DNA from 3 places in the Streptomyces sp. NPDC001536 genome. Region 3 is predicted to be linked to each of the others. Evidence: riboswitches for the same ligand, from Rfam matches in the RefSeq annotation. Region 3 holds a riboswitch; each other region holds the start of a gene.
What was found. A riboswitch is a leader RNA that binds a small molecule or an ion and turns the genes downstream of it on or off. The one in region 3 is predicted to bind cyclic di-AMP.
Positions count from the first base shown of each region.

Region 1: it holds a riboswitch for cyclic di-AMP, as region 3 does, so the genes downstream of both, ACFY0U_RS12780 (M23 family metallopeptidase) here and ACFY0U_RS08415 (M23 family metallopeptidase) in region 3, are expected to answer to the same signal.
Region 2: it holds a riboswitch for cyclic di-AMP, as region 3 does, so the genes downstream of both, ACFY0U_RS18700 (peptidoglycan DD-metalloendopeptidase family protein) here and ACFY0U_RS08415 (M23 family metallopeptidase) in region 3, are expected to answer to the same signal.

Region 1 is NZ_JBIAVQ010000003.1:821,095-830,996, reverse strand. Features, by position in the region: gene lhgO (L-2-hydroxyglutarate oxidase) at 1-209, shown strand, start outside; gene trmB (tRNA (guanosine(46)-N7)-methyltransferase TrmB) at 448-1,260, shown strand; gene ACFY0U_RS12790 (PrsW family intramembrane metalloprotease) at 1,373-2,683, shown strand; gene ACFY0U_RS12785 (aldo/keto reductase) at 2,842-3,789, opposite strand; gene ACFY0U_RS12780 (M23 family metallopeptidase) at 3,957-5,006, opposite strand; cyclic di-AMP (ydaO/yuaA leader) riboswitch at 5,018-5,175, opposite strand; gene ACFY0U_RS12775 (PP2C family protein-serine/threonine phosphatase) at 5,419-6,504, opposite strand; tRNA gene ACFY0U_RS12770 (tRNA-Met) at 6,612-6,685, opposite strand; gene ACFY0U_RS12765 (alginate lyase family protein) at 6,763-7,986, opposite strand; gene ACFY0U_RS12760 (dihydrofolate reductase family protein) at 8,068-9,183, opposite strand; gene ACFY0U_RS12755 (MarR family winged helix-turn-helix transcriptional regulator) at 9,252-9,764, shown strand; gene ribA (GTP cyclohydrolase II) at 9,872-9,902, shown strand, end outside.
Region 2 is NZ_JBIAVQ010000006.1:167,979-177,880, forward strand. Features, by position in the region: gene ACFY0U_RS18670 (SIMPL domain-containing protein) at 1-56, opposite strand, end outside; gene ACFY0U_RS18675 (SGNH/GDSL hydrolase family protein) at 188-973, opposite strand; gene ACFY0U_RS18680 (DUF6250 domain-containing protein) at 1,118-1,840, opposite strand; gene ACFY0U_RS18685 (hypothetical protein) at 1,824-3,734, opposite strand; gene ACFY0U_RS18690 (GDSL-type esterase/lipase family protein) at 3,734-4,771, opposite strand; gene ACFY0U_RS18695 (Tat pathway signal sequence domain protein) at 4,768-7,491, opposite strand; gene ACFY0U_RS18700 (peptidoglycan DD-metalloendopeptidase family protein) at 7,703-8,680, opposite strand; cyclic di-AMP (ydaO/yuaA leader) riboswitch at 8,685-8,868, opposite strand; gene ACFY0U_RS18705 (alpha-galactosidase) at 9,159-9,902, opposite strand, start outside.
Region 3 is NZ_JBIAVQ010000002.1:737,001-746,902, reverse strand. Features, by position in the region: gene ACFY0U_RS08425 (M16 family metallopeptidase) at 1-158, shown strand, start outside; gene ACFY0U_RS08420 (M16 family metallopeptidase) at 155-1,543, shown strand; cyclic di-AMP (ydaO/yuaA leader) riboswitch at 1,735-1,904, shown strand; gene ACFY0U_RS08415 (M23 family metallopeptidase) at 1,917-2,681, shown strand; gene ACFY0U_RS08410 (GntR family transcriptional regulator) at 2,869-3,564, shown strand; gene ACFY0U_RS08405 (HPr family phosphocarrier protein) at 3,702-3,983, opposite strand; gene ACFY0U_RS08400 (GNAT family N-acetyltransferase) at 4,183-6,993, shown strand; gene ACFY0U_RS08395 (DUF5998 family protein) at 7,047-7,634, shown strand; gene ACFY0U_RS08390 (alkaline phosphatase family protein) at 7,634-8,827, shown strand; gene ACFY0U_RS08385 (thymidine kinase) at 8,871-9,518, shown strand.

The sequences.
Region 1 (9,902 bases), on a different contig from region 3:
CGGTCGAGGACGGGGATCTGGTGCCGGCGGCGGCGGGGGTGCGGGCGCAGGCGGTGTTGCGGGACGGGACGCTGGTCGACGACTTTCTGATCAAGGAGGGGGCGCGGACGGTGCATGTGCTGAACGCGCCGTCTCCGGCGGCGACGGCCTCGCTGCCGATCGGGCGGGAGGTGGCGAGGAGGGCGTTGGCCGCGCTGGGGGGCGTGTGACGGTGCGTGGTGGTCGCGTTCCAGGGGTTTTCGCCCCCGCCGCCCCTACCCGTCCCATCCTCCAGGGGCGCCGCCCCTTCGACCCCGGTACCTGGGGGCTCCGCCCCCAGACCCCCATCGGCCCCTAAGGGCCTCGTCCTCGAACGCCGGACGGGCTGAAAGACAGGGGCATCGGGATGGCTGCCCTCGTCCTCGAACGCCGGACGGGCTGAGATTGCCCCGTAAAATCGACCTCACTGTGTCTGACTCCTTCAACGCCCCCGACGCGTCCCAGCCCGCCCACACCCCAGGTGTGCCTGTTCGGCATACCCGGGCCAAGGGGGAGCCTCGTTTTCCCGATGGGCCCAGGGCCGATCCGGCCGGGTCGCATTTCGAGCGGCGGATCCGGAGTTTCCAGCCGCGGCGGAGTCGGGTGACGGCGGGGCAGGCGGACGCGTTGCAGCGACTGTGGCCCAAGTGGGGGCTGGACATCGACGGGCAGCGGGTCCTCGACCTGACCGAGCTGTTCGGGAACGACAACCCGGTCGTGCTCGAGATCGGGTTCGGGATGGGTGAGGCCACCGTGCAGATGGCGGATTCCGACCCCGGCACCAACATCCTCGCCGTCGACGTGCACACCCCCGGTCAGGGCAACCTGCTCAACCTCGCCGACCAGAGCGGGCTCTCCAACGTCCGCGTCGGCAACGGCGACGCCATCATCCTGCTGCGCGAGATGCTGGCCCCGGACTCGCTGGACGGGCTGCGCGTCTACTTCCCCGACCCCTGGCCCAAGAAGCGGCACCACAAGCGGCGGCTGATCCAGCCGGAGTTCCTCAGCCTCGCCGCGACCCGGCTGAAGCCGGGGGCCGTTGTGCACTGTGCCACCGACTGGGAGCCGTACGCCGAACAGATGCTCGAGGTGCTCACGGCACACCCGGACTTCGAGAACACACAGGCCGACGGCGGTTTTGCGCCGCGTCCGGACTACCGGCCGCTGACCCGTTTCGAGGGCCAGGGACTGGACAAGGGACATGTCGTGAACGACCTGTTGTTCCGCCGCGTACAGCGGTAAGGACAGCAGTAAGGGCAATAGCGACAACCGCACGACGACCAACCCCCCACCGGCGCCCGAGACCACCTCGCCCGCCTGCGGGCAGCGCCCCTGACTCGTTAGGGTCAATGCCGTGGCCACCTTTCCCCCGTACCCGACGCACCCCACCGGTCCCCCCGGCAGCGGTGCGCTGCGGCACGCGCACTGGTGGCAGCGCAAGTGGGTCCGCTACGGCGCGCTGATCACCCTGCTGGCGCTCTCCGGGCTCGTCATCCTCGCCCTGGTGCGTGAACAGACCGGCACCGAGGGGTTCCTGGTCGGGCTCGGGCTCGCGATCCTGCCCGTGCCGCTGCTGATAGCCGCCTTCCGCTGGCTCGACCGGGTCGAGCCGGGCCCCTGGCGCAATCTGCTGTTCGCGTTCTCCTGGGGGGCCTGCGCGGCGGCGCTGATAGCGATCGTCGCCAACAGCTTCGCGACCCGGTGGATAGCGACGGCGACCGCGGATCCGTCCAGTGCCGACACCCTCGGCGCGACCGTCATAGCGCCCGTCGTCGAGGAGACCGCCAAGGCCGCGGCCGTCCTGCTCGTCTTCCTCTTCCGCAGACGGGACTTCACCGGGATCGTCGACGGCGTGGTGATAGCCGGCGTCACCGCCACCGGCTTCGCCTTCACCGAGAACATCCTCTACCTCGGCACCGCCTTCGGCACCGACCAGCTCACCGGCGACAGCGGCATCGCGTCGGTGACCGCCGCGACGTTCTTCGTGCGCGTCATCATGTCGCCGTTCGCGCATCCGCTGTTCACGGTCCTCACCGGCATCGGCTTCGGCATCGCGGCGCTGTCGGCGGACCGCCACCACGTACGGCGGGTGCTCCTGCCCCTGTCCGGCCTGCTGCTCGCGATGGGCATGCACGCCATCTGGAACGGCTCCTCGACCTTCGGCGAGTACGGCTTCTTCGCCGTGTACGCCGCCTTCATGGTCCCCGCGTTCGGCCTGCTGACCTGGCTGGTCATCTGGACCCGGCAGCGCGAGCTGAGGACCGTGCGCGAGGAACTGCCCGCCTACGCCGTCGCCGGCTGGCTCACCCCCGCCGAGCCCTTCGCCCTCGGCTCGATGCGGGCCCGCCGGATCGCCCGCCAGTACGCCCGCGCCCACGCCGGCAAGTCGGCGGCGCGGGCGGTCGCGCAGTACGAGGCCTACGCGACGTCCCTGGCGTTCCTACGGCACCGGGGGCGCCGCGGCCGGGCCGGCGCCGACTTCGTCGTACGGGAGCGGGAACTGCTGCACGAGCTGTGGGTACGGCGCGAGGTGGCCCGCCCCGCCCTGGACCACGCGGCCCGTATGACGGCACCCCCGGTCCCGGTCATGATCCCGCCCTCGCACTGGCCCCTGCACGGTTACCCGGCAACCCCGTACCCCGCCTACAACCCGTACCGGTCGTAGTCCGCGGCGGCTTCGGGAGTGGGCAATAGGCAGATCCGTCCCACCTCCGGACCGTAGAACCGCAGGTCGCGAGCTCCGGACGGGCGACGGATCTGCCAGTCAGCCTCTCCTCGCCCCAGCCCCAGCCCCAGGCCCAGGCCCAGCCCCAGCAACCAGCCTCAGGCCGACGCCTCCGTCAGCCGTGCCACCTCGTCCTCCGTCAGCCGCACCTCCGCCACCCTCACCAGCGCGGGCAGCTGCTCCACCGTCCGGGCGGACGCGATGGGCGCCGTCACCGTCGGCTGGGCCGCCAGCCAGGCCAGGGCCACCGTCGCCACCGGCACCCGGTGGGCCTCGGCGATGTCGTCGAGGGCGGCGAGGACCTTGCGGCCGCGTTCCGTCTCCAGGTGCTTGCCGGCGCCGGCGGCGGCGCGGGCACCCTCCACCACCTCCCCGTCGCGGTACTTGCCGGTGAGGAAGCCGGACGCCAGCGCGAAGTACGGGACGGCGGCCAGTCCGGCCCGCTCGGCCAGGTCCTGCAACTCACCCTCGTACGTCTCGCGCGAGACCAGGTTGTAGTGCGGCTGGAGCGCCACGTACCGGGCCAGTCCCTCGCGCTCGGAGAACGCGAGGGACGCCTCCAGGCGCTCGGCGGAGATGTTGGACGCGGCGATGTGCCGCACCTTGCCCGCCTTCACCAGCTCGTCGAGCGCGCCGATGATCTCCTCGACCGGCACCTCCACCTTGTCGAAGTGGGTGTAGTAGAGGTCGATGTGGTCGGTGCCGAGGCGGCGCAGGGAGGCGTCCGCCGCCGCCTTGATGTTCGAGGCCGTCAGACCCGGGAAGTCGGGATGCTGGCTGACCTTCGTGGCGATCACGACGTCGTCACGGTTGCCGCGCGCCTTGACCCACTTGCCGATGATGGTCTCGGACTCGCCGCCGACGTTGCCGTCGACCCAGGCGGAGTACGAGTCCGCCGTGTCGAGGAAGTTGCCGCCCGCGGCCGTGTAGGCGTCGAGCACGGCGAAGGACTGCGTCTCGTCGGCGGTCCAGCCGAAGACGTTGCCGCCGAGGGAGAGCGGGAAGACCTCGAGGTCGGACGTGCCCAGCTTGCGAAGAGAAGTCATGTACAAGGTCAACGCCGGTGCGGAGACCGCTCTTCCGGATCGGCCGCAAAGTTCCCGTAAACAAGCGGAGGCAAGAGTTCCGAAACAAGGGGACGCAAAAACCGGCGGCCCTGACGTCGGGGGGTGTGCGTCAGGGCCGCCGGTGGATCAGGAAGTTCCGCGAGACCTCAGGGGTTGAGGCCCTTGCTCCGCAGCCACGCCATCGGGTCGATCCCGGTGGACGCGCCACCCGGGTGGACCTCGAGGTGCAGATGCGCCCCCGTGACATTGCCGGTCGCGCCCACGCGCCCGATCACATCACCGGTGTTGACCTTCTGGCCCACGCTGACGCTGATCGACGACTGGTGGGCGAACCACACCTCCGTGCCGTCGTCGAGGGTGAGGACGGTCTTGTAGCCGTACGAACCGTCCCAGCCGGCCTGCGTGATGGTGCCGCTGTGGACCGCCTTGATGAGCGTGCCCGTGGGAGCGGCGAAGTCGAGACCCGTGTGGTAGCCGGAGGACCACAGGGAGCCGGCCTGCATGAAGGTCGAGGTGATCGTGTACGAGGAGGTCGGCAGCGTGAACTGCTTCGCCAACTCGGCCAGCCGCTTGGCCTCGGCGGCCTCCTCGGCCTCCGCCTCCGCCTTCTTCTTCGCCTCGGCGGCGTCGTCCGCGGCCTTCTTCAGCGCGGCGGCCTCGGCCTTCGCGGCCTCGTCGGCGAGGGCGGTCTGGGTGGCCAGCTGCGCCTTGTTGTCGACCTGCGTCTGCTGGCTCTCGGCCTGCGCCATGATCCGGTTGCGCAGCGTCTCGCCGGCGTCGGAGGTGGTGGCCTGGATCGTGTCCATGGTGGTCGTAGCGCCGGCCGTGGGGGCCGCGGCGAGGTCGCTGAGCGCGGTCGCCGAGCCCTGCGGCGCCTCGTCCGTGTCCGACACGAACGGGAGGTCGGGCATCGAGATGGAGACCGGCGGCTTGCCGGTGTTGGCGCTGGCCATGCCGGCCCCGCCGACGGCGGCTATGACACCGACGCCCAGGACGGTGGAGCTACGGGCGAATCCCCCGCTGCGCTGCTTGGCGACCCGGTGCTTGCCGCGCGCCGGTCGGATGGACTCCTCGGTGGGGTTCCACTCCTCGCGCGGGCCCTCGTCGTGGTGGTAGCTGCCGTAGCCGAAGACTTCGGTGGTGCTGCGCTGGCTCGGCACGTACGGGGCCTCGGGGGCAGGCCGGTTTGACGCCACGTGGGCGTGCTCCTTTCCTTCCTTCTCGCCTACCGGGTTAGCTGACGGGTTCGGAGCAGGAAGGTCTCCTACGCGCGTATACCGACCGTGAGTCCACGGCGGCATGCGCGCGATTCACCCCAGGGTGGTGGTTCCCCGGCTCCCTTGCGGGATTAAGCGCGTGAGCACGGAGCCGCCTCTTGTGACGGCTGGGACGACCGCGCTGCGTTATCGAACGTTAATAGACCCGGACCGTGGATTCCAAGCTGTTCCGCTTGATCATTAAGCTTTTTCCGCTGGACGTACGGGTCCATGAGCGGTGAAAAACGGGCGAGTTGACCTCGCTTCAGTAAACTCACAGGTATTGACTGTATGTCAGTTGTTATGCGGAGGGCGCTCAACCGATCACCCCACGTGATATTGCCCCCTGCGGTCACGGCCGTCGTACGGCGAGCAGCGCCATGTCGTCCGTCATGCCGCCCCCGGTGTGCCGGCGCACCTCCGCGGCGAGCGCGGACAGCAGCGCCCCGGGGAAACGGAAGGCGCGTCCCGCGAGCCGCGCCGCCGGATCGTAGAACTCCCCGTGCCGGTCCCGCGCCTCGGACAGCCCGTCGGTGTACAGCAACAGCGTGGCCCCGCCCGGGAAGACCGCCTCCTCCGTACGGTCGGGCCAGCTCCCCAGCTCGCCCATGCCCAGCGGCAACGCGGGCTCGGTGGCGGGCAGCGCCCGCACGGTGCCGTCGGAGCACAGCAGCAACGGCGGCGGATGGCCGCGGTTGAGGATCCGTACGACCCCGTCGCCGTGCGGCAGTTCGGCGAGTACGGCGGTGGTGAACCCCTCGATGACGTCGAGTCCCCCGCGCCGCGTGCCCTCGCGCGCCAGCGCCCGCTCCAGCCGCCGCGCGACCGCATCCAGCGTCGGCTCCTGCTCGGCGGCCTCCCGGAACGCCCCGATGAGGACGGCGACCGCTGCCACCGCCCCCATGCCCTTCCCGCGCACGTCCCCCACCACCAGCCGCACCCCGTGCGGGCTGTCCTGCACCGCGTACAGGTCCCCGCCGATGAAGGCGTCCTGCTGTGCCGCCTCGTACCGCACCGCGATGTCGAACCCGCCGATCCGGCCCTCGGGCTCGGGCAGCACCGCCCGCTGGACGGCCTCGGCGATCTGGCGCTGGGAGGCGAGCCGCTGGTCGCCGCGGCGCACCACACGGTTGAGGACGGCGGCCAGCACCGCGACGGTGGCGACAGTGAGGACCTCGGTGAGGGTGTCCGCGTCCATGCGGAAGCCGAACCGCACATGGACGGCGTAGGCGGCGGCCAGGGCCACCGCCCCGGTGACGACGGTGCCGAGCAGCGGATAGAGGGGCGCGGCGACCAGGGGGGCGGCGGTGAAGAAGGGGATCGCGGTGAAGTCCCGGGGGGTCAGGACGTCGTAGAGGACGCCACCGACGGTCAGCAGGGCGGGCAGTGACCACAAGAGGGCGGAGACACGCCGTCCCACCACCGCCCGCTGATCCACATCCCCAGGTTTCCCGGACCGGGAGCGGGGGGCGAGCGGTGTGGCCCGACCGGGGGAAACACTCAGGGCCGGAGTCCAGTGACTGGACTCCGGCCCTGAGCCGTGAGTAGCGGGGACAGGATTTGAACCTGCGACCTCTGGGTTATGAGCCCAGCGAGCTACCGAGCTGCTCCACCCCGCGTCGGTGAAACCAGCATACGTCATCCGCGGGACGCTCAGCACCACAGTTATGCGCGGCACCTCTGACCTGCGTTTTTCTCAGCTGCCAGGGTTGCCCGCGTGAGTCAGGGTCTCCCACGAGACGAACAGGTTGTCGGTACCGGCGGGCCGGGTCTCCTCGGCGAGCTTGTGGGCGGCCGGGACGGAGACGTCGAGCCGGCCCTCCAGGTGGTTGAGGGCGACCTCCAGGTCCGGGCCCATGGTGCGGACCACCTTCCCGCCGCACAGCCACACGGGCGCGGGTTCGCCGGACTGGTACCGGGCGTGGAGGGCCAGTGCCGCCTTCAGCCGGTCCTCGACCTCGCCGTACAGGTCGACGCCCTGGTGCCAGGCGGTCTCGGCGATGTGGGCGGTGGCGGCGATGGAGTAGCCGACGTGCTTGAAGTTGCGGCAGGTCTCCTGGGAGACGCCGTCCTTGTACGTCTTCTGCCCGAACCAGTACGTCGTCAGTTTCGTCGGCGTGTTCAGGCCGGACCCGGCCGGGGTGAGCGGCACCTGTCCGTCCTTCTCCAGGTAGAAGTAGGCGGGGACGCGCTCCCGGAAGCGCCGCAGCGCGTGGTCGAAGGCCTTGTGGTCGTCGAGGAAGACGGCGATGCCGATGGCCGCGTCGGTCATGACGAGGTCCCAGTTGCCGTTGTAGCCGGGGACCTTGCGGGTGACGGTCGGCAGATACGCGGTCCGCAGCATGGTCTCGAACCGTGCGACCCGCTCCTTCGGCCACCCCGCGCCCGCACTGTGCCGCACGATCTCCGCGGCCCGCGCCCAGGTCGCCCCGGCCCACCCGGTCTGGAGCCCGGCGTCCTCCTCGGTGTGCTCGCGCAGCTTCGCCGACCAGGCGTCCATGATCTCCCGCGCCTTGACGGCATGCTGCTGCTTGCCCGTGACACGGAAGAGGAGCGCCTGCGTGTACGCGGCGATCGCGTCCTCGCGCTCCTGGACACACCCGTGCGCGGGCCGGTCGGCCTGGTCCCCGCCGGGACAGTCCACGCTCGCGTACGGCTCGGCCCGGTACTTGTACGCCCCGTACTTGCTGTCCCTCATGTCGAGGTACGCCTTCAGCCACGGCTGCTTCCCCGCGGTGATCTTCTTCCGTACGGCGTCCAGCTGAGCGTCGCTCACCAGCACACCGGGGTGCGTGAACGCCGCGTCGGGGGGCAGCGCACGGGCCATGGTGCGGGTACCGGCGTCGGTGGTCGCACAGGCGGTGGCGAGCAGGGGGGCGAGCAGAAGCGCGACGGCGGCACGGAATCGGGCTGACCTCATGGTGGCAGCGTCACCCTCCGGGGAGCGGCGCGCAGGAAATGTTGGGCTGATCGGTCGGTCACCCGGTGGCCGGGGTGACGCTCACCCCGGCAGATGGAGGTTCGGCGCCTTCGCCCGCTCCTCGAACTCCGCCAGTACGACGACCTCGACACCCTCGCCCGCCAGCAGCCCGTTCCCGTCGGCGGAGGTCACGAACGTGTCCGGTTCCCGCCAGGCCGTCACCACCCGTCGCACCCCGGCGTCCAGGATCAGACGGGCGCAGGGGGCCGGGCGGGAGGCTCGGCGGGCGCACGGTTCCAGGCTGGAGTACACCGTCGCCGAGGCGAGACGGGGATCCGTCGCGTCGGTCTTCGCGAGCGCCGCCTCCTCCGCGTGGACGACGGGGTCGTCGCCCTCCCTGGAGTGCCCGCGCGCGAGTTCCGTGCCGTCGGCGGCGACCACGACCGCGCCCACGCTGAAGGCGGTCTCCGAGGGCGGGCACAGCGCGGCCAGTTCGCAGGCGAGGCGGAGCCAGTGGCGGTCGGCGGCGGGGACGCCGGGTGCGGTGGGCTCGTAGCGCATGAGGACGACGTCCTCGATCTGCCGGGACTCGACCAGGCGCAGGCGTCCGCCCTGGTAGGCGCCGGGGCCGAAGAGGCGGGGGGCGGCCGGGTCGCCGACGAAGAGGGGGGCCAGGACCAGCTGGAGCTCGTCGGCCAGGCCCTGCTGGAGGAGCTGGGTGTGGATCTTGCCGCCGCCCTCGACCATGAGGCGCGATACGCCCCGGGCCGACAGGTCCTCCAGGAGGCCGGGCCAGTCCAGGCCGGCGCCCAGGGAGACCACGTCGGCGGCCAGACCCGCGGCACGGGCCCGCTCCGCGCCCTTGTCCGTCGTATAGACGACCTTGTCGCCGCCCGTGTGCCAGAACTTCGCGTCGGGGTCCAGGTCGCCCGAGCCGCTGACCGTGACCTTGAGGGGGTACTCCGGCTTGCCCGCCGCCACGCGGGCCGCGCGCCGCTCGGGGGAGTTGACCAGCAGGCGCGGGTTGTCGGCGCGGATCGTGCCGGCGCCGACGAGGATCGCGTCGACCGAGGCGCGGACCTCGTCGACGCGGTCGAAGTCGGCGGGGCTGGAGAGGAGGAGGCGGTCGGGACCGGTGTCGTCGAGGTAGCCGTCGAGGGAGACGGCCGCGGAGAGGAGGACGTACGGGTGTGGCATGGGTGCGGTCCCTCTCACTGTGACGTGCACATCTTGGTTCAAGTTTGAAACAAACCTACACTGGCGGTATGACGACTCGCTGGCTCACGCCCAAGGAGCAACGCGCCTGGCGCGCGTACATCGCCGCGTCGCACCTTCTGGAGGACGCGATCGACCGGCAGCTCCAGCAGGACGCCGGCATGCCGCACCTCTACTACTCCATCCTGGCCAACCTCTCCGAGACACCGGAACGGCGGCTGCGGATGACGGAGCTCGCCGAGGGGCTGAAGATCACGCGGCCGCGGCTGACGTATGCCGTGACCCGGCTGGAGAAGGACGGGCTGGTGCGGCGGGAGAGCTGCCGCTGGGACAAGCGCGGGAGCATCGCGGTGCTGACCGACGAGGGCATGGCGGAGGTGGAGCGGGCGGCGCCGGGGCATGTCGAGACGGTCCGTGCCGCCGTCTTCGACCGGCTCACCGCGGAGCAGGTGGAGCAGCTGGAGGAGATCTCCCGGGCGATCGCGGACGGGCTCCAGGAGGACACCGGTGACGAGGTGCCGTGGCGTCGGCGCTCGTCGTCGCCGTGCTCCGGGTCCTCATGAGGCACCTCACAAACCCGTTGCTTCAAATTTAAAGCATGAGGTAGGGTCTCCCCTCGTAGACCTGCTTCAAATCTGAAGCAGATATGCCTGAGGACCGGAGTACCCGCATGACCGACATCCCCGCCGCAACCCAGCGCT
Region 2 (9,902 bases), on a different contig from region 3:
CCGAGGGCCAGGAGGGTGACGGCGATCGCCATGACGGTCGTACGGGGAACGGGCATGCGCGTCCGGTCCTTCCGGGGTCGGGGGACGATGTGCGTCATCCCAACACCGGCTCCGGGACCGGACCGCGCACCACTCCCGCGCGGTCACCTCACTGGTCGAGCCGCCCGCACGCGCCCCCGCACGGACCTCACGCCACCGAGGCGATCCGCATCTTGATGTCGTCCGGCGACAGCGCGCCCTTGGCCGTCACATGGTCGCCCGAGGACTCCCCGCGCAGCCGCCGCCCGATCCACGGCACCAGGTACTCGCGCGCCCAGTGCACGTTGTCGCGCCGCACGTCGAGCGTGCCGCGCGGCGGCAGCGGGGGCCACGGCTGGTCGGGGTCGGCCGGAACCTCCAGGCCGAGCACCTGACCCGCGCGCAGCGCCACGCGTGTGTGCCCGTCGGCGGAGAGATGGAGCCGGTCGCCGTCCCAGGCCCTGCGGTCCTGGATGGTCTTCAGGGACCACAGGTCGAGGACGGGACAGCCGTAGCGGTCGGCGACCGCCCGCACATGTCCGTTGTACGTGGCGATCTTGCCGCGCAGATGCTTGAGCACGGGCACGCCACGGGTGTCGAACCCGGTCGTCACCATCACGGTGCCGCACGCCTCGGTGAGCCGGGCGATGGCCCGCTCGAAGCGCTCGGCGACCTCGTCGGGGTCGGTTCCTGGTCGGAGGATGTCATTGCCGCCGGCGCAGAAGGAGACCAGGTCCGGGCCGATCTCCACGGCCTTGGGAAGCTGGTCCGCCACGATCTGGTCGAGCAGCTTGCCACGAACGGCGAGGTTGGCGTACGTGAAGGCGCCCTCGGGCCGCCGGTCCGCGAGAAGTACCGCGAACCGGTCGGCCCAGCCGACGAACGCCCCGTCGGGGCCGGGGTCGCCGACGCCTTCGGTGAAGCTGTCCCCCACCGCAACGTACGACCCGATCACTGTTCTGCTGTCACTCTTCGAATCGTCTGCCACACCCGGCATGATTCCCCTTCGAATGTGACCTACGCGACCGTAAGGAAGGGTTGACGGGCGGTGAGATAAGCCACTCCTAAAGTGTTGACCAAGCCCGGAATACCTCTCCGATCAGCGATGTTGAGGGCTCAGCCGCCACACTCGGAAGTCGTTCAGACGGAAGTGGCTCCACGTGGTCCGGAAGGCGAAATGCCCACTGGTGTACGGCTCCGGGTCGGTGTAGTCGAAGACGAGCCGCCCGTTGTTCCACCACCGCTGGGTGGAGCCGTCGGAGACGATCCGCACCCGGTGAGGTTCGTTCGCCACGAGCAGCGGCTCGGTGTAGTCGTAGACCAGCGGACGGACCCCGGGCTCGCCGACGTACCGGCGCAGTCGGGTCGTGGTGTTGGTGTTGGCTCCGTAACCGACGTAATACGTCCTGAGGTTGTCGTACTCGGCCAGCGCTCCGTACCGCGGCGTGGCGAAGAGGTCCTCGGGGGACCGGGCGTCGACCGCGTTCCAGAAGTTGTTGAGGTCGGAGACCCGGTCGTTGACGCCGCCCTCGGACACGGGCGTGGCCGTGTACTCGATGACGTAGGGGCCTTCGAGCCGCTTCTTGAACCAGATCGTCGCGCCGGCCGGTACCTCGACCTCCAGGGTGCCGCGGGCGGCGGTGACGGTGCCGCCCTTCTCCAGTTCGACGGCCCACTGGCCGAGGCCGTGGCGGAAGTCGTCGTGGGCGATCAGACGGCCGCGGCGGTGCGCGGAGTGGGCGCTCGCGACGCCGGCGGGGGCGAGGGCGGCCAGGGCGGTGCCGGCCGCCAGGGCTCCGAATGCTCTACGCGTGGTCGTCACTTCGGACGGCTCCTTCCGGGAGGGTGATGGAGGGCTTCGGCACCCGGCGGGTCTCGGTGCCGAGGTAGTAGTCGGTGTACGTGGACTGGAGATAGCCGCGCACGGTCCAGCCGAGGCGGTACTCGGCGTTCTGCGCGAGTGTGTAGATGCGTGTCTTCGTCGGCTCGGTGGTGGTGTAGAGCCGCAGGGCGGTGTGGTCGGCGGTCTCGGCGAGGATCTCCTCGCGCCAGTCGCCGAGGAGGTCGCCGTAGAACGGGGTGGCGTTGCGGGCGCCGGAGACGACTCCGGTCGGCTCGAAGATCTTCGTGGTCGTCTCGGTCGCCGGGTCCCACTTCTCCACGTGCGTGTAGTCGAGGTTCTCCGAGGCCTTGTCGCCGTCCCACCAGATGCGGAAGTTGACGCTGGGCGTGGTCGTGGAGACCTTGCCGTCCTGGACGTTGCGGACGCCCGCGCCGGGGGCGGTGACGTCGGCGGTGGAGGTCCAGTACTCGTAGCCGGGATGGTTCGGGTCGATGTCGCCGGTGCTGCCGCGGCCGACGTCGATGTCCGTGTCGTTGACCCAGTCCGCCGGGTGCTGTCCGGTGACCAGTCGCTCGCCGGTGTCGGCGTCGTAGTAGTACCAGGGGAAGTTCGGGACGACGCCCAACTCGGCCTGCTGGATGGCGAATCCCTCCAGCCCTGGCCGGTCGGGGTCCAGGTCGGCGATGTGGAAGCGGTCGCCGTGCCCGGCGCCGTCGACGACGTACCGGAGCGTGCCGTCGCTGTTGACGACGTAGTTGCCGTCGGCGATCTCGTCCTTGCCGTCGAGGTCGACGTCGACGGTGCGGATCTGGTGGAAGCTGGTCGCGCCACTGGTGGAGGGGACGACGTACTTCCAACGCGGTGTCAGGTCGGTGCCGTCGAAGTCCCAGGTCTGGAAGAGGAGCCGGAAGGTACCGCGCCTGGCGCCGACTCTGGTGACCAACTTGGTGACCAGGCTGGGGTGTTCACCGTCGAGGTAGGCGATGCCGAAGTGGCCGCCGGAGGGTCCATCGGCGACGAAGTCGGCGGGGACGGGCTGCCGGGTGCGCTCGGTGCCGGTCAGGCCGTCGATGACGGAGACGAACTGGTTCGCGGGCGAGGCCGCGGTGACCCGGGAGCCGTCCGCGAAGGTGGTCCCGTCGGCCGTGTGCACCAGCACCTCGGCCCTGCCGTCACCGTCCAGGTCGAACACCGTGACGTTGTCGTCGTTGCGGTAGCCGCCGATCGCCGTGGAGCCGCTGATCGCCGCGGGCGCCGGGTCGTTGGCGCCGTTCCCGCCGACCTGTGTGTACGAGCCGGGCCCCTGGTCCACGCGCCACAGCCGCTCACCGGTCAGCGTGTACGCCTCCAGCAGGTCGGGCCTGTCACGGGTCCCGGACAGCCGGCTGACGACGATCTCGTACCGTCCGTCGCCGTCGAGGTCGCCGGGCCAGGCGTGCTGCACGGTGTAGCCGTCGGCGGTCGCGAGCGGGATCTCGGCGTAGCCCTGCGCGAAGTCGAGGGCGGCCGAACTCCGCTTCTGCTCATGCCCGTTGACGACGGCCCGCACGGTGTAGGTGCCCTTGCCGGGCGTGTTGTCCTGGTAGGTCGTCGACTTGGTGACCGGCGTACGGTTCAGCCGCCGCCCGTTCTTGTACACGTTGAAGGCGATGGCGTTCCCGTACCGGGCGTACTCGGTACCGAGCAGGCGCCAGCTCAGGAAGGTGCCCTCGCCCGAGCCGGAGGGTACGGCGACGAGTCCGCGGTCGAGGTTCTCGACCACCCGGCGCGGGGCGTCGTCAGCGGAGGCGTGTCCGGCGGGCGCGGAGAACAATCCGGCCAGCAGGGCCGCCGCGGCGACGGCGACGGTTCTTCGGCGGTGCAGGCGGCGCACTAGTGCTCCTTTGCGAGAAGGGTGATCAGTCGCTCGGCCACCTTGCGGTGACCCTGGACGCTGGGATGGACGGCTCCGTTGAAGTCGCCGTCGGCCGCGGAGATCCAGTCGGTCGTGTCGACGAACTCGGTCCGGGCGTCGGACAGTTCGGCCACGACGGCGGCGATGTCCTTGGCGTGGGTGCCGTTGAAGGGGCGCAGCGCGAGGATGCGCGCATGCGGTGCCGCGGTCCGTAGCCTGTCGAGATAGGCGCGGTAGGCGGCACGGAACTCGTCCGGGCCCCACGCGGTGTCGTTGGTGCCCTGGTTCACCACGATCACATCGGCCCTGCGGTCCAGATCCGCCCTGGACCCCGCGTAGTTCCAGCCGTAGGCGTCCGACGCCGTCGGCACTCCCCCGTTACCGGTCTGGAGCACGCCCTGCCGCCCGAACCCGACCTGGGTCAGGGAGGCGTGCAGAGCGTCGGCGACCAGGGTGGGGTAAGCGGCGGTGCCGTCGGCGCAGTCGGAGGTGTTCACGTCGCACAGGGCCATGACGCCCTGGGTGATGGAGTCGCCGTAGAACGTGAACGTCTTGCTGTGCCGGGCGTGTTGAGGCAGCAGATGCCCCTGGACTCCGGTGAGCACCACGCCGGTCTCCAGCGGTGGCGTCCACCGGTTGACCCGTGAGAAGACGTCCTTCACGGACAGCTCGACGGTGTGCGGCCCCCGTCCGAAGGCCTCGATCTCGATGTCGCCGCGGTCGACGGCGTACAGCCGCTTCGGGCCGCCGTCGACCGACACGTAGATCTGCGCGGGCACGGTGATCGACGAGACGTCGAAGAGGACGTGGACGCTGTCGCCGGTGAAGCGGAAACCCAGCCGGGACCCGGAGTTGACGGTGATCGCCGCCTCGGAGGTACGGCCCCAGTGCCCCTCGTAGGCGAGGCGCCGGTCATCGGGCCGTACGACGTTCGAGTCGTCGGACGCCATGACGGGCGGCACCGCCCCGACGACCAGCCCCGCGGCCACCGCCACGGTCAGGAAGGCACGTCTCATGACGGGATCCGGTCTCCGATCAGGGCCAGGTTCTGGATCGCGGCGAGGGCCCACTGGGCCGAGGAGTTGGTGGAGATCCACGGGATCTCCTCGGTGGTGCGCAGGACGGCCGGCGTCTTGACGGTGACCGGGTTCCAGTCGTTGGAGGGGAAGTAGGTGTCGCTGCCGGTGTAGAACTCGTTCCACGCCCGCTTGGCGAGCGTGGCATCGTCCTGGTGGTGCGCCGCGTAGGCGGTGATCCGGGAGTGGGCGGCGGGCAGCGCCGACTTCCAGGTGGAACCGGTGAGTTGGCGCTTCTGGGCGTCCGTGCCGTTGTAGTACCGCGCGTAGTTCAGCCACGCGGTACGGAACTCGGGCTCCTCGTCGCCGAACAGCGACACGAGTTCGCTGTTGGTCTCGACGAGCCCGAAGACGGCGCTCAGATGCGACACGCTCACGGCCGTGCTGGTGGTGACGGCGAACCTGCCGGTGTCCGCGTCGAGCAGCCCCGTCCCGGTGAAGAACCCGTTCGGCTGGGCGGCGATCGTCCGCACCGAGTTGACCAGCTTGGCCTTCGCCTTCGCGGCGTTCGGGCCCTGCCGCTCCCACTCGGTGAGCCAGGCCGCCGAGATGCCGCCCCAGTCGGTGCCGAAGCCGACCGACAGCGCGTGCCGGTCGCCGGGCGTGTAGCCGTCGGTGCGGACCTTGCGCTGCGGGTCGACCTCCAGGAACGTCAGTTCCACGTCGACGAGTTCGCTCAGCAGGTCGCCGGTGCGCTCGTCGCCGGTGAGGAAGTAGTAGAAGCGGCGGTTGGCGGCCGTGGAGATACGGACCTGCTTGGCGCTGTCGGCCCAGTGCTGCACGCCGTGCCGGGTGCCGAGACCCGCCCACTTGCCGAGGTGGTAGACGTCGACCTCGCCGGTGTGCCGGGTCATGGCCTCCGCGAACCGGAAGACCTCGGCGGAGCCGGTGCGCAGGAAGTGGTACCAGAGCCAGAGGTCGGTGCCCAACTCCGAGTTGTCCCAGGCGAATCCGCCGACGTCGTAGCGCCAGACGTGCCGGTCGTTGTCGTAGGTGTGCTGGACGTCGCCGTAGTCCAGGAAGCCGTACCAGCGGTGCTGCTCGCGCTGGCCGACGTAGTAGGCGAACAGCGCGTCCAGGCGATCCTCGACGGCCGACCGGGCCTTGTCGGAACGGTCGACGGGCGCCCAGTCCCCGAACACCCCGGCGGAGTGCAGCCGTTGGGGGGTGGCGGTCAGGAGCGGCGGGGTCGCGGTGGCGGTGGCCTGGGCGGCGAGGACTGCGGCGGAAGGTGTCTTCTCCGTTGCCCAGAAGGTCAGTTCACTGGTCCGCGCGATGCCGTACGGCGTGCCGAAGCCGGGCTCGTAGTCCTCGTACGTGATCTCCAGACCGCCGTCGGACTGCTTCTCGTACGTGCCCTGCCCCAGGCCGTCGTGGTAGAAGCGCAGGTCGAGCGGCTGTGCCTCGGGCGAGTACAGCCACACGGTGGCCTCGGCGGCCTCCCCCGCGGCCCCGCGTACGTCGAGCTGGGCGGGGTGCCGCTGCCAGAAGTCCCTGAGGCCGAAGGAGAGTCCGCCGCTCGCGCCGCCGACGTAGCCGAGGCCGCCGGCGCGCCGACCGGCCGCCGCGTGGATCCAGCCGTAGCCCGCCTTGGTGCGCTTGCGGACGGTGTAGCCGTCGGCGTTGGGCTGGGTGAGGGTGTAGTCGCCCCAGGTCGGGATGTAGGCGAGACGGCTGGAGACGCGGGTGTCCCAGGTCGAGGTGTCCGGCAGTCGCGAGCCGGCGATCTGGGCGCTTCGCACCGCCGCGCCGGGGTCGCGGCGGAGCCCGGTGATGCCCTGGACGGCCTCGCTGAACAGTCCGCCGTCGGAGTCGGCGAAGCGTATGTGCCGGTCGTAGGGCTCGTCGCTCAGCGGCACGGTGAAGCGGACGCCGAGGCCGCGCAGGAAGTCCCCCTGGTCGGAGCCGGGCTTCTGCTCGCCGTCCCAGACGAAGGTGTGCACGAGGCGGAAGGACTCGCCACCGGCGAAGAAGGAGAAGCGCAGGGTGTACGGCAACCAGCCGCGGCCGCCGCTGCGGTGCCTGCCCTCGACGCGGACCACGGCCCGGACCGGACCGTCCTGCTCGACCTCGACCTTCTCGACCCGGCCGAGGAAGCGCGAGACGTCCGCCCCCTCCCGCACGGACTCCTGTCGCAGGGCGACCAGCTTCCCGTCCCGCGCGATCTCGGCCGACCCGCGCCGCACACTGCGTACGACGGTGTCGGAGCCCTTGGCGCCGAACACGGCCGTGATCACACCGGTCGACACCTCGACCCGGCCCCCGGTACGGGTGACGGTGACCTTCTGCTCGGGCGCGGCCGGGCTGCCCGCCGCGAGCTTGTAGGCGGAGGCCTTCGGGGCGCCGGGGGCGATCGCGTGCGCGGTCCACTTCACCGAGCCGTCGGGCCAGTGACCGGTGACCCAGCTCTGGACGGGGACGTCGTCGCCGGCGGCGGTCGTCAGCCGGAAGTCCTGCTCCGGCCGGTACGTCCCGCGCGCCCACGGCACGCCCCAGGTGGTACCGGCGTGGACCTCGGGCGTCGAGCCCTCCAGCCAGTGGAGTTCGGTGTCGTCCGCGTCGGCCGCTGCGGCGGTGCGGGACAGGGCCCAGGAGAACTGGGTCGCGGCGGCCGCGGTTGCGGCGCCTTTGATGACGGTGCGTCGGTCGACGCCGGGCACGGGGACCTCCGGATGATGCGGACAGAAAGCGCTTGCATCGCTACGGAGATCACTGTGTCCCCACCCTCCCCTCACTGTCGACGCTTTGGACAGCCGTGCCACAAGAACGCAACACGGTGATCATGAACCCGCAAGACCGGACAGCGAAGACACCGAAGGCCGGACCCGGGGATCGGGATCCGGCCTTCGGTGGCACAGAGGGAGGGCGGCGTCAGCTGACGGAGACGCCCTTCGCGCGGAGGTAGGCGACCGGGTCCACGTCCGAGCCGTAGTCCGGCGTGGTGCGGATCTCGAAGTGGAGGTGCGGGCCGGTCACATTGCCGGTCGCGCCGGAGAGGCCGACCTGCTGGCCCTCGGTGACGGTCTGGCCGGAGGACACCGAGAGCGAGGAGAGGTGGGCGTACTGGGCGTAGTAGCCGTCGGCGAGCTTGATGACGACCTGGTTGCCGTACGCGCCGCCCCAGCCGGCCGAGACGACCGTGCCCGCGCCGACGGCCTTGAGCGAGGTACCGGTCGGGACGACGAAGTCGACACCCGTGTGGTAGCCGCTGGACCACATGCTGCCGGACATCCGGTACGGGGTGCCGACGGTGGCGCCGGCCACGGGGAGAGTGAAGCCGCCGGCGCTGGCCGTCTCGCTGCTCTGCGTCGCCGCCGTCGTGTTCGACGAGGACGACTTGGAGGACTCGGTGGAGGCGGACGAGTCGGACGAAGAGGACTTCTGCTTCTCCGCCGACTTCTGCTTCTCCGCCGGCTGCTCCGCGCTCGCGGACTTCTCCGTGCTCGCCGCGGCCTTCTTGCCGATGGTGAGCTTCAGACCGGGGTGGATCAGCGACGGGTCGGAGCCGACGGCCTCACGGTTGTCCGAGTAGAGCTTCTTCCAGCCGCCGGTGACGTTCTGCTCGTCGGCGATCTTCGAGAGATAGTCACCGGACCGCACCGAATAGGTGCGCACGGTCGCGGTGTTCGCGGCGCTCTTCTTCTCCGCGGCCTTCTTCTCGGTGGCCGTCTTCTCGGCGACCGGAAGGGACTGGACGGCCTTTTCCGAAACGGACTGCGGGGTGGCCGCGTGGGCGCCTGCGGCACCCATCAGCGGGAGGGCGAGTGCGGCGCCACCCGTGCCGGCGACGGCGATCGAACGAGTGAGGCGCTGGGCCTTCGGACGGCGGTGCTTACCCTTCGCGGGCATGGCGAATTCCTCTCCGGCGCCTACGAGGTGAGCTGTCGGGTTCGGGCTGGAGATGCCCGGCCGCACCGAAATGCGACTTAACCCCTAGCCGTTCCGGAGACCGGAACAGGCGGTTGTACCTGTGGGTCCCCCGCTCCTGCCGTTCACGGGTGAGTTGTGCGGTCCCCGGGCGGCGGCAGGATTGGGCGTCCGTCCGGATTGATGGCGAACGTAAGCGAGCAAGACGCAAAGGGACAAGCGAGAGGTTCCACCTGAATGCGTTCCTCTTGATCCGCTGTGAGAATTACCGGTCACCCTGCGTGAATTACGCACGCCTCCCGCCATGCAAAACCCCAGGAAAAGAACGGGAATTACGTGAACATGACGGGCGACGCACGGTCACGGCTATGACGCTCCTCACGTGGCACATTCACAGCGTCCTTTATTCCAGAGCGAGTTGGAATGAAGGATGAGGAACGCGCCAATTCGGACAGACGACTCAGATGCGGCGCAGCCGGAGAACTGCCGCATCCAGGTCGCCGCGCAATCCGACGTGAAGTCCGTGATGCAGCAATACAGCACCCCTGTGAACTTCGCCCGTTTCGAGGCATTCGTACGACGCTGTCGGGTCGAGCCCGCGCAGCCGCAGCGCCGGTACGGGCTCGCCGTAGCTCTGCGCCTGGAGCCAGGCGAGGACGACGGTCTCGTCCCCGAGGACGTACTGGACGGCGCTGAGCCCGCCCCGCGGCGGCCGCAGCCGGTGGAGGTCACCGCGCTGCACCACGGGCCGGATCCCCTTGTAGAGATCCACCCACTGGCGGGCCTCGGCGAGCTCCGCCTCGCTCCACCGCGTGAGGTCGCCGCCCACGCCGAGCACCCCGGCCATGGCGCTGACGAACCGGAAGCGCAGCGAGCTGACCCGGCCGTTGAGCATGGCGTTCGGGCTGTCGGTCACCCAGGCGGCCATCACGCGCGCGGGGTGGATCTGACCGAAGCCGTGCTGGATGGCGAGCCGGTCCAGCGGGTCGGTGTTGTCGGAGGTCCACACCTGGTCCGTACGGCTCATGACCCCGAGGTCGATCCGGCCGCCCCCGCCCGAGCAGGACTCGAAGGCGACGCCCGGGTGGGCGGCGCGCAGCCGGTCCAACAGGGCGTAGAAGGCGTGCACATGGTCGATCCAGAGCCGCTGCGGGTAGGGGTCGCCGGGCCAGCCCGCGTCGGTGAAGCTGCGGTTGAAGTCCCA
Region 3 (9,902 bases):
AGGCGGTCGCCAAGGCCCGCCTGCGCCCCGACAACCGCGCGGTGCTCGTCTACGAGCCCGTCTCCGGAGCGACCGCCGAGGACGCGGATCCCCCGGAGGACCCCGAGGCCGAGGCCACCGTCGAAGCAGGCGACCAGAACGAGGAGGCGGCCAAGTGACCGAGCTCGCCACGATGGAATTCCACCCCCAGCCGCAGGCGGGCGAGGCCAGGCCGTGGGCCTTCCCGGCCCCCGAGCGCGGCACGCTCGACAACGGCCTGACGGTCCTGCGCTGCCACCGCCCCGGCCAGCAGGTCGTCGCCGTCGAGGTCCTTCTCGACGCCCCGCTGGACGCCGAGCCGGCCGGCCTCGACGGCGTCGCCACGATCATGGCGCGGGCCTTCTCGGAGGGCACCGACAAGCACACCGCCGAGGAGTTCGCCGCCGAGCTGGAGCGGGCCGGCGCCACCCTCGACGCCCACGCCGACCACCCCGGCGTCCGACTGAGCCTGGAGGTCCCGGCGTCCCGTCTGCCCAAGGCGCTCGGTCTGCTGGCCGACGCCCTCAGGGCGCCCGCGTTCGCGGACGGCGAGGTCGAGCGCCTCGTCACCAACCGTCTCGACGAGATCCCGCACGAGCTGGCCAACCCCTCCCGCCGGGCCGCCAAGGAGCTCTCCCGGACCCTGTTCCCGGCGGACCTGCGCATGTCGCGCCCGCGCCAGGGCAGCGAGGAGACCGTCCGGAACATCGACTCGGCGGCCGTACGCGCCTTCTACGAGAAGCACGTCCGCCCCGCCACCGGCACCGTCGTGGTCGTCGGCGACCTCACCGGCATCGACCTCGACGCGCTGCTCGGCGACACCCTCGGCTCGTGGACCGGCTCGCAGGCCGAACCGCGGCCGGTGCCGCCGATCACCGCCGACGACACCGGCCGTGTCGTCATCGTGGACCGGCCCGGCGCCGTTCAGACGCAGCTGCTGATCGGCCGTATCGGCGCCGACCGGCACGACCGCGTGTGGGCCGCGCAGGTGCTCGGCACGTACTGCCTCGGCGGCACCCTCACCTCCCGCCTGGACCGCGTCCTGCGCGAGGAGAAGGGCTACACCTACGGCGTGCGCGCGTTCGGGCAGGTCCTCAGGTCCGCGCCCGACGGCACGGGTGCCGCGATGCTCGCCATCAGCGGCTCCGTCGACACCCCGAACACCGGTCCGGCCCTGGACGACCTGTGGACGGTCCTGCGCACCCTCGCCGCGGAGGGGCTGACCGACGCCGAGCGGGACGTCGCCGTGCAGAACCTCGTCGGTGTGGCTCCGCTGAAGTACGAGACGGCGGCGGCCGTCGCGAGCACGCTGGCCGACCAGGTCGAGCAGCACCTGCCCGACGACTACCAGGCCACGCTGTACCGCCAGCTCGCCGCGACCGGCACCGTGGAGGCCACCGCGGCGGCCGTCAACGCCTTCCCGGTGGACCGGCTGGTGACGATCCTCGTCGGCGACGCGTCCGCCATCAAGGAGCCCGTGGAGGCTCTCGGCATCGGTGAAGTGACCGTCGTGTCCGCCGAGTAGCGGCACGCGCGTGAAGGGGCCCTGGTGACTGATGCGTCACCAGGGCTCCTTAATGTCCGAATTGGGGGAGAGGTTGCCTGTCTGCCCTGTGGGATGCGCTACAAACACCCTGATCCGTTTGGGGATTGAAAGTCGCCCCGCTTAGCGTCATCCGGGCTGTTCGTCAGGCAGTGCGCCGCGCCCGCGGCACCGGACAGCCATCGCCGAGTCCCCGTACGGCGCGAGCCAGGGGAGCCGGGGACCCACATATATGTAGTCCCTGGGGTGAATCGGACGCCCGCGCGTGCAGCGAGGGGGTCCGTAGGAGACCTTCCTGCTCCGAACCCGTCAGCTAACCCGGTAGGCGAGAGGGAAGGAAAGGACCAGCCACTACATGGCGTTCACGCGCGCCACCGGGAAGCACCGTGCCCCGAGCCGGATGAAGCGCTCCACCGCCCGCGCGGCGGGGATCGCGGCTCTCACCACCACCGGCGTCATCGGCACCCTCGCCGCCCCGGCCCTCGCCGCGGAGCCCGCGGCCGAGCAGACCGGACTCATCCCGGTCGTCACCATCGGCGACTCGGTCGCCGCCCAGATCGACGCCCAGGCCGAGGCCCAGCAGCAGGCGGCCGTCGAGGCCGCCCAGCAGAAGGCCGAGGAGGAGGCGCGCAAGAAGGCCGCCGCCAAGGCCGAGAAGGAGCGCGAGGCCAAGGAGCGCGCCGCCCGCGCCGCCGCCGAGCGCAAGCGCCTCAACAGCTACGTCGCCCCGATCTCGGGCTCGTACATCTCCACCGGCTACAAGGCCGGCGGCGCCGTCTGGTCCTCCGGCAGCCACACCGGCGTCGACTTCCACGCCGCCAGCGGCACCTCGGTCCGCTCGGTCGGCTCCGGCGCGGTCGTCGAGGCCGGCTGGGGCGGGTCCTACGGCAACAACATCGTGATCAAGATGAACGACGGCACGTACACCCAGTACGGGCATCTGTCGTCCATCGGTGTCTCGGTGGGCCAGACGGTCACCCCGGGCCAGCAGATCGGCCTCTCCGGCGCGACCGGCAACGTCACCGGGCCGCACCTGCACTTCGAGGCCCGTACGACCGCCGAGTACGGCTCGGACATCGACCCCGTCGCCTACCTGCGTTCGCATGGCGTGAACGTCTGACGACGGACCGCGAGATCTTCCGAAACCCCGGCTCGTCGAGCCGGGGTTTTGCCGTTTCTGTCGCCCTGCTGTCCAAAAAATATCCATGGATTCCGGCCCGCCATCGGAAATTCCCGCTCTTTGCAATAGAGTCACTGAACACACGTCAATCATCGACGTTTCACGGGGATTAAGACGGAGGTCGGTCATGCGTATTCCGGCGCACTCGGTATGCACCGCGATCAGGGACGACATCGTCGCCGGTGTCTACGAGCGCGGCAGCCGCCTCACCGAGGAACTCCTCGCCCGCCGCTACGGCGTCTCCCGTGTCCCCGTCCGGGAGGCCCTGCGCACCCTGGAGGCCGAGGGCTTCGTGGTGACGCGGCGGCACGCGGGCGCGTGCGTGGCCGAACCGACCGAGCAGGAGGCCGCCGACCTGCTGGAGATGCGGATGCTCCTGGAGCCCCTGGGCGCCTCCCGGGCCGCCCAGCGACGCACCGAGGCGCATCTGAAGGTGCTGCGCGGTCTGGTCAGGCTGGGCCAGGAGCGGGCCAGGCGGGGCAACAGCGATGACCTGCGGTCCCTGGGCGGCTGGTTCCACGAGACACTCGCCCAGGCCTCCGGCAGCCCCGCGCTGACCTCGATGCTGACCCAACTGCGGCACAAGATCTCCTGGATGTACGCCGTGGACGCGCCGGCCAACCCCGTCGAGTCCTGGGCGGAGCACGGCGCCATCGTCGACGCGGTGGCGCGCGGCGACGGGGAGCGCGCGCGGGCGGTCACGGCTCTGCACACGGAGCGCTCGACGGCGGCGCACCGGCTCCGATTCAACGGCACCGGAGATCGCCCGGAGCGTGTGAGGAACTCGCAACATCCCGTAAACATGCCGAGCCTGCGGCATTAACACGAGGGCCGTATACAAAGAGGCAGTAATTCGCGGGGGATTATTTCTGCTGCCTTTGAGCGGGAAATGCAAAGGGCTCGCCCGATAAAATCGGACGAGCCCTTCTGTGGTGCCGTGAATCAGTCGGCCCCGGTAAATCAGACGGTCTCGGGAAGCTCCTCGAGACCCTCGGAGACCAGCTTCGCCAGCCGGTCGAGGGCGGCGTCCGCGCCCTCGGCGTCGGAGGCGAGGACGATCTCCTCGCCGCCCTGGGCGCCGAGGCCCAGAACCGCCAGCATGGAGGCCGCGTTGACGGGGTTGCCGTCGGCCTTGGCGATCGTCACGGGGATACCGGAGGCCGTGGTGGCCCGGACGAAGATGGAAGCGGGGCGGGCGTGAAGACCCTCGGCCCAGCCGACGTTGACGCGGCGCTCAGCCATGTGATGCTGCCCTTCGGTGTTCAGGGTTGTCTAGACCAGTTTCCCACAACGTGAAGCGTCTCCGGATCGGTCCTTCGTCCCGTCCGGGGTGAGCCGTCCGACCGCGGCCTCGGTCGGACGTCCGTCCTTGGGCGATGCTCTCGCGTTCTCCACAGACTGCCTCGCGCCGTTGTCGTACGCGAGCCGTAATCTGGGGCCCATGCAGAGCTCGCCGGACCGGCACGAGTACCCCGCTCACTGGGAAGCCGACGTGGTGCTGCGCGACGGCGGCACCGCGCGCATCCGCCCCATCACCGTTGATGACGCCGAGCGCCTGGTCAGCTTCTACGAGCAGGTGTCGGACGAGTCGAAGTACTACCGCTTCTTCGCGCCCTACCCTCGTCTGTCCGCCAAGGACGTCCACCGCTTCACGCACCACGACTTTGTGGACCGGGTGGGACTCGCCGCCACGGTCGGCGGTGAGTTCATCGCCACCGTACGCTACGACCGCATCGGCACCGACGGACTGCCCGCGTCCGCACCGGCCGACGAGGCCGAGGTCGCCTTCCTCGTACAGGACGCCCACCAGGGCCGCGGCGTCGCCTCCGCCCTCCTGGAACACATCGGCGCCGTCGCCCGCGAGCGCGACATCCGCCGCTTCGCCGCCGAGGTGCTGCCCGCCAACAACAAGATGATCAAGGTGTTCACGGACGCCGGATACACCCAGAAGCGCAGCTTCGAGGACGGCGTCGTCCGCCTGGAGTTCGACCTCGAACCCACCGACCGCTCCCTGGCCGTGCAGTACGCGCGCGAGCAGCGCGCCGAGGCAAGGTCGGTGCAGCGGCTGCTGACCCCCGGCTCGGTCGCCGTGATCGGCGTCGGCCGCACCCCCGGAGGCGTCGGCCGCAGCATCTTCGACAACATCCGCGACGCCGGCTTCACGGGCCGGCTGTACGCCGTGAACAGCGCCTTCCCCGACAAGGAGCTCGACGGGATCCCCGCGTACCGCTCGGTGCGCGACATCGAGGGACCCGTCGACCTCGCGGTCGTCGCCGTGCCCGCCGAACACGTCCCCCAGGTCGTCACCGAGTGCGGCGAACACGGCGTCCAGGGACTCGTGGTGATCTCCGCCGGGTACGCCGAGAGCGGCCCCGAGGGACGCGAACGCCAGCGCGAACTCGTACGGCACGCGCGCGCGTACGGCATGCGGATCATCGGGCCCAACGCCTTCGGCATCATCAACACCAACCCCGGCGTACGGCTGAACGCCTCGCTGGCCAACGAGACGCCCCGCCCCGGCCGTATCGGCCTGTTCGCCCAGTCCGGCGCCATCGGCATCGCCCTGCTGTCCCGGCTGCACCGGCGCGGCGGCGGGGTCACCGGGGTCACCGGCGTGTCCACCTTCGTCTCCTCCGGCAACCGCGCGGACGTGTCCGGCAACGACGTCCTCCAGTACTGGTACGACGACCCGGACACCGACGTCGCCCTCATGTACCTGGAGTCCATCGGCAACCCCCGCAAGTTCACCCGCCTCGCCCGCCGCACCGCGGCCGTCAAGCCGCTGGTCGTCGTCCAGAGCGCCGGCGCCGCCCCCCAGGGCCATGCCGTACAGGCCACCCGGCTGCCGCACTCGACGGTGTCCGCCCTGCTCGGGCAGGCCGGCGTGATCCGTGTGAACACGATCACCGAGCTCGTCGACACCGGCCTGCTGCTCGCCCGGCAGCCCCTTCCGGACGGCGCGCGCGTGGCGATCCTCGGCAACTCCGAGTCACTGGGCCTGCTGACCTACGACGCCTGCCTGTCCGAGGGGCTCAGGCCGCTGACCCCGCTGGACCTGACGACGGCCGCCTCCCCGGCGGACTTCCACAGGGCCCTGTCCCGCGCGCTGGCGGACGACACTTGCGACGCCGTGGTCGTGACCGCGATACCCGCCGTGGGGGAGGGCTCCGCCGGGGACGCGGCGCTCGCCGAGGCGCTCAGCTCGGCGGCCGAGCAGGTGCCGGGCAAGCCGGTGCTGGTGGTCCATGTCGAGCTGGGCGGACTCGCGGAGGCACTGTCCGCCGCGACCAGCACGGCACCGCAGGCCGCCGTGCCGAGCGCCTCCCACCCCTTCCGCGCCCTGGACCGCCTCGCCGCCAAGGCCCCCGAAGAGGCACCCCGGAACTGCTCCCGCCTCATCCCCGCCTACCCCGCCGCCGAACGTGCCGTCCGCGCCCTCGGCGAAGCCGTGAAGTACGCGCAATGGCGACGCGACGCCGCCGAGCCCGGCAAGGTGCCCGAGTACGAGGACATCGACGAGAGGGGCGCCGCCGAACTGATCGACGGCCTCCTCTCACGCGGCCAGGGCCTGACCCTCGGCACCGACGAGACCTGTGAACTCCTCGGCAAGTACGGCGTCCAGGTGCACCGCGCCCTGCCCGCACCCACCCCCGACGGCGCGGTCGCGGCCGCCCACGCCCTCGGCTACCCCGTCGCCCTCAAGGCCACCGCCCCGCACCTCAGACACCGCGCCGACCTGGGCGGCGTACGCCTCGACCTCGCGGACGAGGAACAACTGCGGCGGGCGTACGCCGAGTTGACCGAGCTGTTCGGCGCGCCCGAGGAGCTGCGTCCGGTCGTCCAGAGGATGGCGCCACGCGGCGTGGACACCGTCGTACGGGCCGTCATCGACCCCGCGGCCGGCGCCGTGCTCTCCTTCGGGCTCGCCGGCGCCGCCTCACAGCTGCTCGGAGATGTCGCGCACCGGCTCATTCCGGTCACCGACCGCGAGGCGACCTCTCTGGTCCGCTCCATCCGGACGGCACCCCTCCTGTTCGGCTGGAGAGGCTCGGCGCCGGTCGACACGGCGGCCCTGGAGGAACTGCTGCTGAGGGTGTCCCGCCTTGTCGACGACCACCCCGAGGTCGTCGCGGTGACCCTGGAACCGGTCGTCGTCGCCCCGCACGGCCTGAGCGTCCTCGGCGCGTCCGTACGCCTCGCACCCCCGCCCGCTCGCGACGACCTCGGCCCGCGGACGCTGCCCGCGTACTGAGAACACCTCTGAGCGGTGCCTCGCAGTCAGTGGTCCCCCGTAGGATGGGGCTCATGGCCAAGACCAGTACGACGACCCAGGGGCTGCGAGCGGCGATCGAACGCAGCGGCTACTACCCGGCCCTCGTGGCCGAGGCGGTGGAGGCCGCCGTGGGCGGCGACTCCATCCGGTCGTACCTGGTCCACCAGGAGACGACGTTCGACCAGAACGAGGTGCGGCGGCACGTGACCGTGCTCGTCCTCACCGGCAACCGCTTCATCGTCAGCCACACCGACGAGCAGGCCGCCGACAGCACCTCCCCGACGCCGTACGCCACGACGTCCACGGAGTCCGTGAAGCTCGGCCGGATCTCGTCGGTCGTGCTCAGCCGGGTGGTCGCCAACCCGGAGCAGTACCAGCCGGGCACCCTGCCCCGCGAGGTCGTGCTGACCATCGGCTGGGGTGCCGTCTCCCGGATCGACCTGGAGCCGGCCGCCTGCGGCGACCCCAACTGCGAGGCCGACCACGGCTACACGGGCAACTCCACCGCCGACGACCTCAGCCTGCGCGTCAGCGAGGCCGGCGACGGCCCCGAGACGGTCCGCCAGACCCTCGCCTTCGCCCAGTCCCTCTCCGAGGCGACCGCGGACATCACCCGCTGATGGCTCAGTCCACCGCCTGGGAGCCTTACCCCGAACCACTGGCCGTCGACTCCGCACCGCTGCCCGAATACGGCAGCGGCTCCCTCGCCGACCTCCTGCCCACCCTGGCCGCCGGCATGGACGTACCCGGCACGACCGCCACCATCACCGAGCTGACCCCGGCCGACCGGAACTGCGTGTTCCTGATCGACGGTCTGGGCTGGGAGCAGCTGAAGGCGCACCCGGACGAGGCGCCCTTCCTGGCCTCGCTGCTCACGAGCTCACGCGGCGGCACCGGCCGCCCGCTGACCACCGGCTACCCGGCGACCACCGCGACCTCCCTCGCCTCCGTCGGCACCGGCCTGCCCCCGGGCGCCCACGGACTGCCCGGCTACACCGTGCGCAACCCCGACACCGGCGAACTGATGAACCAGCTGCGCTGGCAGCCGTGGACGCAGCCGCGCGTGTGGCAGCCGTACCCCACGGTCTTCCAGCTCGCCCATGACGCGGGCGTGCACGCGGCGCAGGTGTCCTCACCGACCTTCGAGAACACCCCGCTGACCAAGGTCGCGCTGAGCGGCGGCACGTTCCTCGGCCGCCTGCCCGGCGAGGACCGTATGGACCTCGCCGCCGAGCAACTGGCCGCCGGTGACCGCTCGCTCGTCTACACGTACTACGCCGAACTCGACGGCGCGGGCCACCGCTTCGGCGTCGACTCCGACACCTGGCGCGGCCAGCTCATGCACGTGGACCGGCTGGTGCAGCGCCTCGCGGAACAACTCCCGCCGCGCAGCGCGCTCTACGTCACCGCGGACCACGGCATGGTCGACATCCCCTTCGACGAGCAGCACCGCATCGACTTCGACGAGGACTGGGAGCTGCGCGCCGGGGTCGCCCTGCTGGGCGGCGAGGGCCGGGCCCGCCATGTCTACGCGGTGCCGGGCGCCGAGAACGACGTCCTGACCTGCTGGCGCGAGGTGCTCGGCGAGCAGTTCTGGGTGGCCTCCCGGGACGAGGCGATCGCGGCGGGCTGGTTCGGCCCGCAGATCGACGACCGGGTGTACGCGCGCCTCGGCGACGTGGTCGCGGCCGCGCGGGACGACGTCCTGATCATCGCGTCCGAGCGGGAGCCCAAGGAGTCGGCGATGGTCGGCAACCACGGTTCGATGACCCCTGCGGAGCAGCTGGTCCCGCTGCTCGAAGTACGCTCCTGAAGCCGTCTGCCGTCCTCTCTTGCCGAAAGGTGCTCAACTCCCCATGCCCGAGCTGGTGTTCTTCTCCGGAACCATGGACTGCGGGAAGTCGACCCTGGCTCTCCAGATCGAGCACAACCGCTCCGCGCGCGGCCTCCAGGGCATGATCTTCACCCGGGACGACCGCGCGGGCGAGGGCAAACTCTCCTCCCGCCTCGGCCTGGTCACCGACGCGGTGGAGGTCGAGGACGGCCAGGACCTGTACGCCTATCTGGTCGACCACCTCTCCCAGGGCGGCCGCGCGGACTACGTCATCGCCGACGAGGCCCAGTTCCTGGCGCCCGGGCAGATCGACCAGCTCGCCCGTGTCGTCGACGACCTGGGCCTGGACGTCTACGCCTTCGGCATCACCACGGACTTCCGTTCCAAGCTGTTCCCGGGCTCCCAGCGCCTGGTCGAACTGGCCGACCGCGTAGAGGTGTTGCAGGTCGAGGCCCTTTGCTGGTGCGGCGCCCGCGCCACGCACAACGCCCGCACGATAGGGGGCGAGATGGTCGTGGAAGGCGCCCAGGTGGTCGTGGGGGACGTCAACCAGGCGGAGGCGATCGGCTACGAGGTCCTGTGCCGTCGCCACCACCGCCGCCGGATGACGGCGGCCACGGCACGGGCGGCGGCGCTGTCCCCCGACGTGCTGCCGGTCACCACCGGCTGAGGGCCTCGCAGGGCCGTCACCTCCTCGTCCGTCCCGGCCCCCGCATGCCCTGACCGTCCCTCGAGTCGATCTCCAGCGATGCTCGCCGGATCTTCGAGAAGCCCCTCCTACGTTTGACCTGTCCCCGAAAACCCCAGGGGCCACAGTCGACAACAGGAGGTTCAGAGATGAACGCCGAGCAGATCACCGAGGTCGAGGTCGAGACGGACGAGCTGGCCGAGGAGTTCGGCCTCACGGTCTCGGGTGTGGCCTACTACGCCCCGGCCGTCTGATCTCCGACATCAGGCGACCTGCCCTCCTGGCGACCAGGCGGGCTCGCGATGGCCGCAAAGGGCGAACTCCCTTTGCGGCCATCACGCTTCGTGGCGCACACCCAGCGGATCA